Regions from separate parts of the Mesobacillus jeotgali genome, predicted to be linked through region 2. Evidence: riboswitches for the same ligand, from Rfam matches in the RefSeq annotation. Region 2 holds a riboswitch; each other region holds the start of a gene.
What was found. Region 2 has a riboswitch for S-adenosylmethionine ahead of metK (methionine adenosyltransferase). Riboswitches for the same ligand answer to the same signal wherever they lie in the genome.
Positions count from the first base shown of each region.

Region 1: another riboswitch for S-adenosylmethionine. It lies ahead of FOF60_RS20825 (methionine ABC transporter ATP-binding protein); the one in region 2 lies ahead of metK (methionine adenosyltransferase).
Region 3: another riboswitch for S-adenosylmethionine. It lies ahead of FOF60_RS12180 (methionine biosynthesis PLP-dependent protein); the one in region 2 lies ahead of metK (methionine adenosyltransferase).
Region 4: another riboswitch for S-adenosylmethionine. It lies ahead of mtnW (2,3-diketo-5-methylthiopentyl-1-phosphate enolase); the one in region 2 lies ahead of metK (methionine adenosyltransferase).

Region 1 covers NZ_CP109811.1:4,057,504-4,060,625, reverse strand. The annotation lists gene FOF60_RS20830 (O-acetylhomoserine aminocarboxypropyltransferase/cysteine synthase family protein) at 1-774, shown strand, start outside; SAM riboswitch class I at 886-1,000, shown strand; gene FOF60_RS20825 (methionine ABC transporter ATP-binding protein) at 1,255-2,313, shown strand; gene FOF60_RS20820 (methionine ABC transporter permease) at 2,306-2,974, shown strand; gene FOF60_RS20815 (MetQ/NlpA family ABC transporter substrate-binding protein) at 2,989-3,122, shown strand, end outside.
Region 2 covers NZ_CP109811.1:3,757,285-3,760,406, forward strand. The annotation lists gene asnB (asparagine synthase (glutamine-hydrolyzing)) at 1-218, opposite strand, end outside; gene metK (methionine adenosyltransferase) at 514-1,716, opposite strand; SAM riboswitch class I at 2,002-2,143, opposite strand; gene pckA (phosphoenolpyruvate carboxykinase (ATP)) at 2,459-3,122, shown strand, end outside.
Region 3 covers NZ_CP109811.1:2,387,581-2,390,702, reverse strand. The annotation lists gene FOF60_RS12185 (M4 family metallopeptidase) at 1-205, shown strand, start outside; SAM riboswitch class I at 1,191-1,304, shown strand; gene FOF60_RS12180 (methionine biosynthesis PLP-dependent protein) at 1,479-2,594, shown strand; gene metC (cystathionine beta-lyase) at 2,591-3,122, shown strand, end outside.
Region 4 covers NZ_CP109811.1:1,531,889-1,535,010, forward strand. The annotation lists gene FOF60_RS07535 (pyridoxal phosphate-dependent aminotransferase) at 1-1,095, shown strand, start outside; SAM riboswitch class I at 1,171-1,278, shown strand; gene mtnW (2,3-diketo-5-methylthiopentyl-1-phosphate enolase) at 1,374-2,597, shown strand; gene FOF60_RS07545 (2-hydroxy-3-keto-5-methylthiopentenyl-1-phosphate phosphatase) at 2,594-3,122, shown strand, end outside.

The DNA.
Region 1 (3,122 bases), 300 kb from region 2:
CCGCTGATCATCGATAACACTTTTGCGACACCATATCTTTGCCGGCCAATTGACCATGGAGCTGATATCGTCATCCACTCGGCAACCAAGTGGCTGTTAGGGAACGGGACAGTCATGGGCGGGATTATTGTGGATGGAGGAAAGTTCGATTGGAGTTCAGCTAAATTCCCAGGCTTTAATGAGCCGGACTCCAGCTATCATAACATTGTCTATAGTGAAGCAATCGGAGCTGCCGCATATATCGTTAAGGCAAGAGTCCAGCTTTTGCGTGACCTGGGACCGGCAATCAGTCCGCAGAGCGCCTTCCAATTTAACCTTGGCATCGAAACTTTACATGTACGCATGAAGGAGCATATCGCCAATACACGAAAAATTGTAGATTACCTAGAGTCTCATCCTGCTGTTACCTGGGTAAGCTATCCTGGCCATGAGTCTCATCCTGATAAAAACCTCGCAGACCGCTACCTTCCAAAGGGAGCCGGGTCAGTAGTTATTTTTGGGATTGAAGGCGGCAGGGAAGCCGGAGCAAAGCTGATCAACTCACTAGAATTATGGTCCCATGTCGCAAATGTCGGCGATGCTAAAAGCCTGATCATCCATCCTGCAAGCACAACCCATCAGCAGCTGGATTCAGAAGGCCTTAAAGCAGCTGGGGTTCCTGAGGATTTAATCCGCCTTTCCGTCGGGATTGAAAATGTGGAAGATATCATTGAAGACCTGGAGCAGGCGATCGAAAAAGCGACCGGAGTACCTGGAGTCCCTGCTGGAATTTAAAATCCATAACCTTCCAGAAAATATTTGAAAATAATTTTATTGACACCCTTTTTTAATCCGTGCTACAATCACACTCGTAACTTAAAACCGATTAGATAATTTAATAGCGTGCTCTTATCAAGAGAGGTGGAGGGAAGTGCCCTATGAAGCCCGGCAACCGTCAGTAAGCATTGCTTGCTGAAATGGTGCCAATTCACACAAAGCAGATCGCTTTGGCAGATGAGAGAAAGGAATCCACTATTATTATGCCTTTCTGCTCACTTGCAGGAAGGCTTTTATTTTGTTCTTTTCGAATAAATGCTTAAAAAGTTATAGCTAAAAAGCTTGTCCGAAAAGATTTTATCACAAGAGTACAATTTTCCCGTTTAGGATAAGAGCCCATTGCCCGATTTTGCTGAGTTTGAATTTTTTTGGTTAGGGAATGGGAAACTAGATTGATAACCTTCTTATTTTCAGGGAAATTAAACGGTTTTAATAAGTATGGAATACTCGGTTGCAAAGAGGGGGAGTCAATTGATTACGATAAAGAATGCCAGAAAGATTTATCCTTCCAACAAGGGGGATGTTAAGGCAGTCGATGATGTCAACCTTGAAGTCAAGGAAGGCGAAATCTATGGAGTTATCGGTTATAGTGGTGCCGGCAAAAGTACTTTGATTCGCATGCTGAATGGGCTGGAAATCCCAACATCAGGTTCTGTAGTGGTAGCCGGAAGGGAAGTTTCCAGGATTAAGGGAGCAGATCTGCGCAAGGCTCGCCAGGAAATCAGCATGATTTTCCAGCATTTCAATCTGCTATGGTCAAGGACTGTAGCGGAGAATATCGAGTTTCCGCTTGAAATTGCCGGAGTGGCAAAAGCAGAGAGAGAGAAACGGGTAAAAGAATTGATCACATTAGTAGGTCTTGAAGGCCGGGGAGATGCTTATCCGTCCCAGTTGAGCGGCGGCCAGAAACAGAGGGTCGGAATTGCTAGGGCGCTTGCCAATAACCCGAAAGTACTCCTTGGGGATGAAGCAACTTCAGCACTTGATCCGCAGACGACTGACCAAATTCTCGATCTCCTAGTTGATATCAATAAAAGGCTTGGCCTGACAATCGTCCTGATCACCCACGAAATGCATGTTATCAGGAAAATTTGCCATCGAGTCGCTGTAATGGAAGGCGGAAAGATTGTTGAAACAGGACCTGTACTGGAAGTCTTTAAAAATCCTCAGCAGCCGATTACGAAAAGATTCGTCCAGCAGGTGACAGAACCTGAAGAAACAAAAGAAACTGTTGACCATTTACTGGAGCGCTATCCACATGGCCGCGTTGTACAGCTCACATTCGTAGGTGAAGGGACAGAACAGCCGTTGATCACCAACTTGATCCGTGAGTTTTCAATAACGGTCAATATTGTTCAGGGTAAAATTTCACAGACACAAGATGGTTCGTATGGAACTTTGTTCATCCATCTTGATGGTGAAGAGGGCGAAGTAGCCCGGGCAATCGAGTATATCGGCCAGCATGAAGTCGGCGTGGAGGTGATTTCGAATGGCTGAGACATTGTTTCCAAATGTCAACTGGGACCGAATGTGGGAAGCGACAGTTGAGACACTGTACATGAGTGCCATTTCTGTAGTGGCTACCTTTATCCTTGGAGCACTCCTCGGACTGCTGCTTTTTTTGACATCCCCGGGAAATATTTGGGAAAATAAACCTGTCAATTTAGTATTGAGCGCAGTTGTTAATATTTTTAGGTCGATCCCATTCATTATCTTGATCGTACTTCTGATTCCTTTTACAAAAATTATCGTTGGCTCGATGATTGGGGAAAATGCTGCCCTACCTGCTCTGATTATCGGTTCGGCGCCATTTTACGCAAGGATGGTAGAAATCGGCTTGCGTGAGATTGATAAAGGTGTCATTGAAGCAGCCAAGTCCATGGGTGCCAAGACGACGACGATTATCTGGAAGGTGCTGCTTCCAGAATCGATGCCAGCTTTGGTTTCTGGTATTACGGTAACGGCGATTGCGCTAGTCAGTTACACAGCAATGGCCGGAGTCATTGGCGCAGGCGGTCTTGGGAACCTGGCATACCTTGAAGGTTTCCAGAGAAGCCGAAATGATGTCACCTTAATGGCCACAATTATTATCTTGATTATTGTGTTTATAATCCAGTTTGCAGGTGACTTCTTCACCAGGAAATTAGATAAGAGATAAAGGAGAGAATTGAATTGAAAAAATGGTTATTAGCATTATTAGCATTAGTTTTAACAGCAGGACTTGCAGCTTGCGGAACTTCCGAGGATAACACATCTGGAGAAGGCGGCAACGAAGAAAGCAAGAAAATCGTCGTAGGTGCTTCGAA
Region 2 (3,122 bases):
CAATAGCGCTCATTTTCATAGGTCAATGGCTGATGGCCAGCCTCAAGGTCGATGATGCTCAGACGGCGGAAGCCGAATTGGATATGCTCATCATAGAAATATCCATCATCATCAGGACCGCGATGGGTGATGATGTCATTCATATTTTTAAACAGCTGCTTATCATCGCCGCTGAATTCCTGTGCATTTTCATGTACACAACCGATAAAGCCACACATTATGTACTTCACCTTCTCCATTTCAGAAAAAATTTAGTTTTGCGCTGATTTCCGCTCTAGGCGCGATTTTTATAACAAAGAACCTAATAGAAATGCATCTTTCTAAAAACATACCATCTAATACTATCATTAAACGCAAAATTTTTGCAGTAAAATCTAAGGGAAATTTAAGGTAATACTCTATTTTACACCTTTTGAACCAGGTGCAAACCTGATGGGTTTTTGAGTGTTCCCTGATTAGACGGCAAATAATAAAGGGAGTTACATATTTCTATGCAACTCCCTTTGTACTTTTTTATTTTCCTAGTGCTTGAGTGCGAAGTGCCTCAGCCTTGTCTGTACGTTCCCATGGAAGGTCAACGTCAGAACGGCCAAAGTGTCCATAAGCAGCTGTCTGCTTGTAGATTGGCTTGCGCAGGTCAAGCATATTGATGATTCCGGCAGGACGAAGGTCGAAGTTGCTTTCTACAACGTCGATCAAAACATCTTCGCTGACTTTGCCTGTTCCGAAAGTATCAACTGAAATCGATACCGGACGAGCAACACCGATTGCGTATGCAAGCTGAACTTCAACTTTTTCAGCTAGGCCGGCAGCTACGATGTTCTTCGCAACGTAACGGGCAGCATATGCAGCTGAACGGTCAACTTTAGTAGGATCCTTACCAGAGAATGCACCTCCGCCATGGCGAGCGTATCCGCCGTAAGTATCAACGATGATCTTGCGGCCAGTAAGACCTGCATCACCCTGTGGTCCGCCGATTACGAAACGTCCAGTTGGGTTAATGAAGTATTTTGTATTTTCGTCGATCAATTCTGCTGGTACAACAGGCTTGATGACATGTTCTTTTAGGTTGCGCTGGATTTGCTCAAGCGAAACTTCTGGATGGTGCTGAGTTGAGATAACGATAGTATCGATGCGGACTGGCTTGTCGTTCTCATCGTATTCAACTGTCACCTGAGTTTTTCCGTCCGGACGAAGGTATGGAAGGATCTCTTCCTTGCGAACTTCAGTCAGGCGGCGGGAAATCTTGTGAGCCAATGAAATCGGCAGAGGCATAAGCTCTTTCGTTTCGTTGCAGGCAAAACCAAACATTAAGCCCTGGTCTCCTGCACCGATTGCTTCGATTTCTTCATCAGACATTTGTCCTTCACGTGCTTCAAGTGCCTGGTCAACACCCATCGCGATGTCTGCAGACTGCTCGTCGATTGAAGTCAAAACTGCGCAAGTTTCAGAGTCAAAACCATACTTCGCGCGAGTGTAGCCAATTTCCTTGACTGTTTCACGAACAATTTTCGGAATATCTACGTATGTAGATGTAGTGATTTCGCCTGCAACTAGTACAAGGCCTGTCGTAACTGATGTTTCAGCAGCAACACGTGCATTAGCATCTTTTGCAAGGATCGCATCCAAAATCGCGTCAGAAATCTGGTCGCAGATTTTATCCGGATGGCCTTCTGTTACTGATTCAGAAGTGAACAAACGGCGTTTGTTTGACATCTGAGTTCCTCCCTCATGTATAAAAATTGATCGAGGCTGTCCCAATACAGACCTCGGGTTGATACGGTACTCATTCCCTATGTAGTATGAAATAAACGCTGAGTTTTTATTAGAAAAATTTGTTTAGGATTCATGGTGGATTTCTCTTTTCCTAATTTCACCCACGGGAGCAATGACACCTAAGAAGGCAGTCCAGCAGCATTTTCATGCATCGGACAGAAAAAAGCAATATAAAAAACCTCTCCAATTACGAGGAAAGGTTTTTGCTTAAATCCGCGCCTTTCGCTCTTATCGTTCAAGGGCAGTTCCCTTGCGTCAGGTTAGCACCTTTGCCCGGAAAAAGATCAGCATTCCAAAGGCTGTTTTTTCACGTCTGCAGGTTGCTGGGTTTCATTGGGCCTGTCCCTCCACCAGCTCGGGATAAGAGAGTATCCGTTCAAGTCCAAATCATAACGAAACTATAATTGCATGTCAATGGTTTTTTCGGTAAATTTGTCGATAGTTGTTGAAAGTTTTCTTGGAAAATAAAGTCGATTGTTAATGAAAGTTTTTATGTAAAATAAAATCGGCCCGAAAGCATCTTTTCGCTTGACTATATAAAGAAAGAATTATATAACGCAAGTTAGGTACAAGGTAATTTTTCGAGTCATTAGTATAGATTAATTAAACTAATGTGTTATACTAATAACGAGATGTAAACACTTACAAATTATTAAACTTTTAAAAAGGAAGGTATTCTCCGATGAATGTTGTAGGAATATCAAATGAACTTTCAGCTTTATTAAAAGGAAGCAATGTACAGGTGCAGTTATCCGTTCCCCAGCTTGTTGAAAAAGTCCTGAACCGGAACGAAGGGCTCCTGACTTCAACTGGTGCAGTCAGAGCGACTACTGGTAAATATACTGGCCGTTCACCTAAAGATAAATTCATTGTCGAGGAAGAGTCCGTGAAGGATAAAATTGACTGGGGTTCTGTCAACCAGCCGATTTCCGAGGAATCTTTCACAAAACTATATAATAAGGTATTAAATTTCCTTAAAGAAAAAGAGGAAGTATTTGTATTCAAAGGATTCGCTGGTGCTGACAAGAAATACCGCCTGCCAATCCAGGTCATCAATGAATACGCCTGGCACAATCTTTTCGCACATCAATTGTTCATCCGTCCAACTGAGGAAGAGCTTGTTGACCACGAATCTGAATTCACGGTCATTTCAGCACCGACTTTCAAAGCGGATCCAGAGGTTGATGGAACAAATTCCGAAACATTCATCATCGTTTCCTTTGAACAGCGCGTCGTGTTGATCGGCGGAACAGAATATGCAGGTGAAATGAAGAAATCGATTTTCTCCGTGATGAACTACCTGCTTCCTGAAAACGGCATCCTTTCCATGCACTGCTCTGCAAACG
Region 3 (3,122 bases), 1.4 Mb from region 2:
ACATTATGGAGTATCGGTCCCAGGAATCGGTACAGATAAAATGGGAGCGATCTTCTACCGTGCAAACACAGTCTATTACACTTCTTCCACGAATTTCAGCCAGGCACGAGCAGGAACAGTACAAGCAGCAAAAGACCTGTACGGTGCGGCTTCTGCAGAAGTTGAAGCTGTCAATAAAGCATTTGATGCTGTAGGAATATATTAATAACTTTATATTTAGTCAGACTGGCTCATCTATTCTTGTGAGCCAGTCTTTTTATGCTGCTGCTCCCTCGCCTTCTCGTTTTAATGAGAGAACGGAATATTGATTTTGATTAAAGCGGGATTGAGGGTACGGAATCGTGACACCTTTGGCAGCTAATCATGAAAACCTGTCACAATAACATTCGAATCGTGACAGCTTTGGCCTTGCAACCAGAAAAGCTGTCACAATAACATCGGAATCGTGACAGCTTTGGCCTTGTAACCTGGAAAGTTGTCATAAAAACATCGGAATCGTGACAGCTTTGCCCTCGGAACCAGAAAACCTGTCACAATAACATTGGAATCGTGACAGCTTTGGCCTTGCAATCAGAAAGCTGTCACAATAACATCGGAATCGTGACAGCTTTGGCCTCGAACCAGAAAGCTGTCACAATAACATCGGAATCGTGACAGCTTTGGCCTGTAACCTGGAAAGTTGTCATAAAACATCGGAATCGTGACAGCTTTGCCTCGGAACCAGAAAACCTGTCACAATAACATTGGAATCGTGACAGCCTTGGCCTTGCAATCAGAAAAGCTGTCACAATAACATCGGAATCGTGAAAGTTTTGATCTCGGATCCAGAAAAGCTGTCACAATAACACCGGAATCGTGACAGCTTTGGCCTTGCAACCAGAAAAGCTGTCACAATAACATCGGAATCATGACAGCTTTGGCTTCGGAACCAGAAAAGCTGTCACAATAACATCGGAATCATGACAGCTTTGGCTTCGGAACCAGAAAAGCTGTCATAAAACCTCCGGAATCTTAAAAGCTTTGCCCTCATCCACTAAAAAGCTGTCAAAAAAAATTACTTTGCCTTGCCAGATACTTCTATTAATCTTACACCTTATGCATATATACTTCACCGCATTAAATTAAAATGATTGACATTGAACATGATCAGATGTAATATTTAGAGAAATTTAATAATTCAATAATATTAAATCTTATCCAGAGAAGCTGAGGGTCTGGCCCTGTGAAGCTTCAGCAACCTTCAACTATATTTTTGTTGAAAAGGTGCTAATTCCAGCAAGTTCTTGAAACTTGGCAGATAAGAAGAATGGCTACTAACTGTAAAGTCTTCTTCTTAAGAAGGCTTTTTTTGTTTTATTAGGGATCTCACACTGACTTTCTGGATCATTGTCGAACAAGTCCCTTTTTAAGTCGATTATCTCGTCTTTTCTCATAAAACAAAAACTGCCATCTGACTATAACCAATAGGAGTGAATAAATTGGCAGAAATCGAAACAAAGCTAGCACAGCTTGGCAACAGGAGTGAATCATCAACAGGTGCGGTCAATCCACCAATCTATTTAACGACAGCCTACCGTCACGAAGGGATTGGGCAATCCAGCGGCTATGATTATGTCCGCACGGGCAATCCTACTCGCGAAATCCTTGAAAAGGCGATTGCAGACCTGGAGGATGGAGACCGCGGTTTTGCCTGCAGCTCCGGAATGGCAGCAATCTGGACAGTTCTGTCATTATTCGAGCACGGAGATGAATGGATTGTTTCGAAGGATCTATACGGGGGAACTTACCGTCTTCTCGAGCAGGGTTTCAAAAAGTGGGGATTAAATAGTACATATGCTGACATGGCCGATGTAAACGAAATCAAATCCGCAATAAATCATAGGACTAAGGCTCTTTTTGTAGAAACGCCGACGAATCCTCTGATGGAGCAGGCTGATATTGAAGCCATCGCAAACATCGCAAAAGAGAACGGCATTCTGCTGATTGTTGATAATACCTTCTACACTCCCCTTCTGCAAAAACCATTGACTTTAGGTGCAGATATCGTGATCCACAGTGCAACTAAATATCTTGGAGGTCACAATGATGTTCTTGCCGGGCTCATCGTTGCCAGGGGCCAGCAGATATGTGATTCCCTCTTCCTTCATCATAATGGCGGAGGTGCGGTGTTAAGTCCGTTCGATTCCTGGCTGCTCATCCGCGGGATGAAAACACTGGCATTAAGGATGGAACGCCATGAACAAAATGCCAGGGAGCTGATGAATTATTTACAGAATCATCATGCTGTGAAGGATGTCTTGTATCCCGGCAGAGGCGGAATGATTTCATTCAGAGTACACTCTCCTGCCATGGTGAATCCGTTTTTAAAAAGTCTATCTACCATTACTTTTGCAGAAAGCCTTGGTGGCGTAGAAAGTTTCATTACCTACCCTGCGACTCAGACACATGCCGATATCCCAGCTGAAATTCGTGAACAAACCGGGGTTTGTGACCGACTGCTGCGATTCTCTGTGGGAATCGAAAATGTGGCGGATTTGATAAAAGACTTGGATGAAGCTTTCCAAAAAGCAAGCCAGGAGGCTGAAGCAATATGAGCAGATATACATTTGAAACCCAATTGCTCCATAACAAGCATAAGTTCGATCCTGCAACCGGTGGAGTAAGCGTGCCAATCCAGCACGCCTCAACTTTCCACCAGCCGTCGGCAGACAAATTTGGAAAATATGATTACAGCCGCAGTCTTAATCCCACCAGAGAGGCACTTGAGGAAATAACCGCCGAGCTGGAGGGCGGTGTCCGGGGTTTTGCTTTTTCATCCGGGATGGCAGCTATCTCAACTGCCTTTTTGCTTCTTTCTCAAGGTGACCACGTGATCGTAACCGAGGATGTTTATGGCGGCACCTACCGGATGGTTACACAGGTACTGAACCGTTTTGGTATTGAGCACACTTTTGTGGATATGACCGACCTTGACGTGGTAGAGCGTGCAATTAGGCCCAATACTGCATTGCTATATGCTGAAACTCCCTCTAATCCGCTATTAAAGGTGACAGATATTCAGGCGATTAGCGAAATAGCGAAGAAACACGGCGCTCTTACCTTTGTTGACAATACCTTCATGA
Region 4 (3,122 bases), 2.2 Mb from region 2:
AAAGGGGCAGACATAATAAACCTGGGGCAGGGGAATCCTGACCAGCCGACTCCACAGCACATTGTTGAGAGATTAAAGCAAGCTGCGGATAATCCGGTTAATCATAAGTATTCGCCTTTCAGAGGATTGCGCTCCTTAAAAGAAGCTGCAGCAGCATTTTACAAAAGGGAATACGGGGTCGATCTTAACCCGGAAGAGGAAATTGCCATCCTATTTGGAGGTAAGGCCGGCCTGGTAGAAATACCTCAATGCCTGTTGAATCCTGGAGACACGGTTCTCGTTCCTGACCCCGGCTATCCTGACTATTGGTCTGGTGTCGAGCTGGCAAAGGCAAGGATGGTGACGATGCCACTCCGGGAAGAGAATGACTTTTTGCCTGACTATGCTGAATTAAGTGAAGACGAATTGGATAAAGCAAAGCTGATGTTCCTCAACTACCCAAATAATCCGACGGGTGCAGTGGCCGATAAGAAATTTTTTGATCAAACCATCGAGATGGCACGAAAAAATGAAATTTGTGTAGTTCACGATTTTGCCTATGGAGGAATTGGCTTTGACGGGAACCGCCCGCAAAGTTTTTTACAGTCCGAGGGCGCGAGGGAAGTAGGCATTGAGATTTATACTCTGTCAAAAACATATAATATGGCTGGCTGGCGTGTTGGCTTTGCGGCAGGGAATAAAAGTGTAATTGCTGCGATCAACTTGCTGCAGGACCATATGTATGTCAGCTTGTTTGGTGCTGTCCAGGAGGCAGCGGCAGAAGCTTTGATGGGACCGCAGGCATGTGTGGCTGAGCTAAATGATTTATATGAATCTAGGAGAAATGTACTCATTGACGGCCTTAGGAATATTGGCTGGCAGGTGACTGCTCCAAAAGGCTCGTTTTTTGCCTGGCTGAAGGTCCCTGAACCATTCACTTCGGTCGAATTCGCGGATTACTTGCTGGAAAAAGCACATATAGCAGTTGCGCCAGGTGTAGGGTTCGGTGAACATGGAGAAGGGTTTGTGAGGGTTGGCTTGCTGACTTCGGAAGAAAGATTGCGTGAAGCAGTCGGCAGAATTGAAAGCTTGGAAATATTCAAAAAAAATAGTTGACATTGAATTGCGAACCTGACATAATCCTAATTAACAAATTTACTTTAACCAATTAAATAACTTGATTAAATTATTTTCTTATCAAGAGCAGGCGGAGGGACGAGCCCGATGAAGCCCGGCAACCGATCCAGCATTTAGCTGGGCACGGTGCTAATTCTTGCAGCGAAAGCTGAAAGATGAGAAGAGTTTAGTGTATTTTCTAACCTCTTCTTTGTGAAGAGGTTTTTTTATGCCCAAATTACAACTGAATTCAATAAGTACTGAAGGGATTGATCTTCATGAGTGAAATTACAGCGACATATATAGTCCATGACGCCAAACATAACCCCGAAAAGAAAGCAGAGGGAATCGCGCTTGGCTTAACAGTGGGTTCATGGACTGACTTGCCGGAACTGGATCAAAAACAATTAAAAAAGCATAAGGGGAGAGTGGTTTCTGTTGAAGGTTCAAGCCTGGACCACAATTCAGAAACTGTGGCAACAATCAAAATCGCTTATCCAGCCCTGAACTTTTCACCTGACCTGCCAGCCATTCTTACAACAGTTTTTGGAAAACTTTCGCTTGATGGCAAGGTAAAACTTATCGACCTTGAATTTGGAGAAGAATTAAAGAAAGACTTTCCTGGTCCGCGCTTTGGGATTGAAGGAATCAGGAACAAGCTTGGCGTCCACGACCGCCCATTGCTCATGAGTATCTTCAAAGGTGTCATCGGACGTGATATGGATTTTCTGCTAAAACAGCTTAAAGAACAAAGCCTTGGAGGAGTTGACCTGATCAAGGACGACGAAATCCTGTTTGAAAATGAGCTTACACCTTTTGAAAATAGGATCGCTCTTGGTAAAGAGGTCCTCGAAGAAGTCTATGAATCTACTGGGCACCGAACTCTATATGCTGCCAATCTTACAGGAAGAACCTTACAGTTGAAGGACAAAGCAAGAAAAGCGGCTGAACTGGGAGCCGATGCACTGTTGTTCAATGTATTTGCCTATGGCTTGGATGTTTTACAAGAACTAAGGGAAGATGATGAAATTGGCATCCCGATCATGGCTCACCCTGCAGTAAGCGGTGCGTTGACATCGGCTGATGAATATGGTTTTTCACATTCTTTGCTTCTGGGAAAATTACTCCGCTATGCCGGGGCTGACTTCTCACTGTTCCCGTCACCTTATGGAAGTGTAGCGCTCGAAAAGCAGCAGGCGTTATCAATAGCCGAGGCACTGACTGCTGAGGATCAATTCAAAAGGACATTCCCGGTACCATCAGCAGGCATACATCCTGGAATGGTACCGCTGCTTATAAAAGATTTCGGTGTGGACTCAATCATAAATGCTGGTGGAGGCGTCCATGGACATCCTGGTGGAGCACAGGGCGGCGGCAAGGCATTCAGACAGGCAATTGATACCGTTCTTCAAGGAAAAACACTTGAAGAAGGCGCCCTTGAGCATGATGAGTTGAAAACGGCTATTGCTCTTTGGGGGTCGTCAGAGGCGGTGGCGAAGTGAGACAGCCGGTAATTTTTTGTGACTTTGACGGGACAGTAACCGAAAAGGACAATATCATAGCGATCATGAAAGAATTCGGTTCTGACGGCTGGGATGAAATAAAAGAAGCAGTGCTTGACCGCAGTATTTCAATCCGGGAAGGAGTAGGGAAAATGTTTTCCCTGCTGCCGGTCTCCAAGAAGGAAGAAATTATTCAATTTGCTGTACAGAATGCCAGGATCCGCCCGGGTTTTCAGGAGTTTCTTGATTTTGCCCGTGAGGAAGGGATTCCTGTTTACATCGTCAGCGGCGGTATAGACTTTTTTCTCGAACCCATCATTGAACCATTCGGACCGATAACAGGCATTTACTGCAACGGTTCAGATTTTACCGGAGAAACGATAAAAATTGAATGGCCAAACAGCTGTGATGATCAGTGTTCAAATGATTGCGGCTGCTGCAAACCATCAATCATGAGAAGGATAGATCAAAGAGATGCTTATAAAATCGTCATCGGGGACTCCGTAACAGATTTGGAAGCTGCCA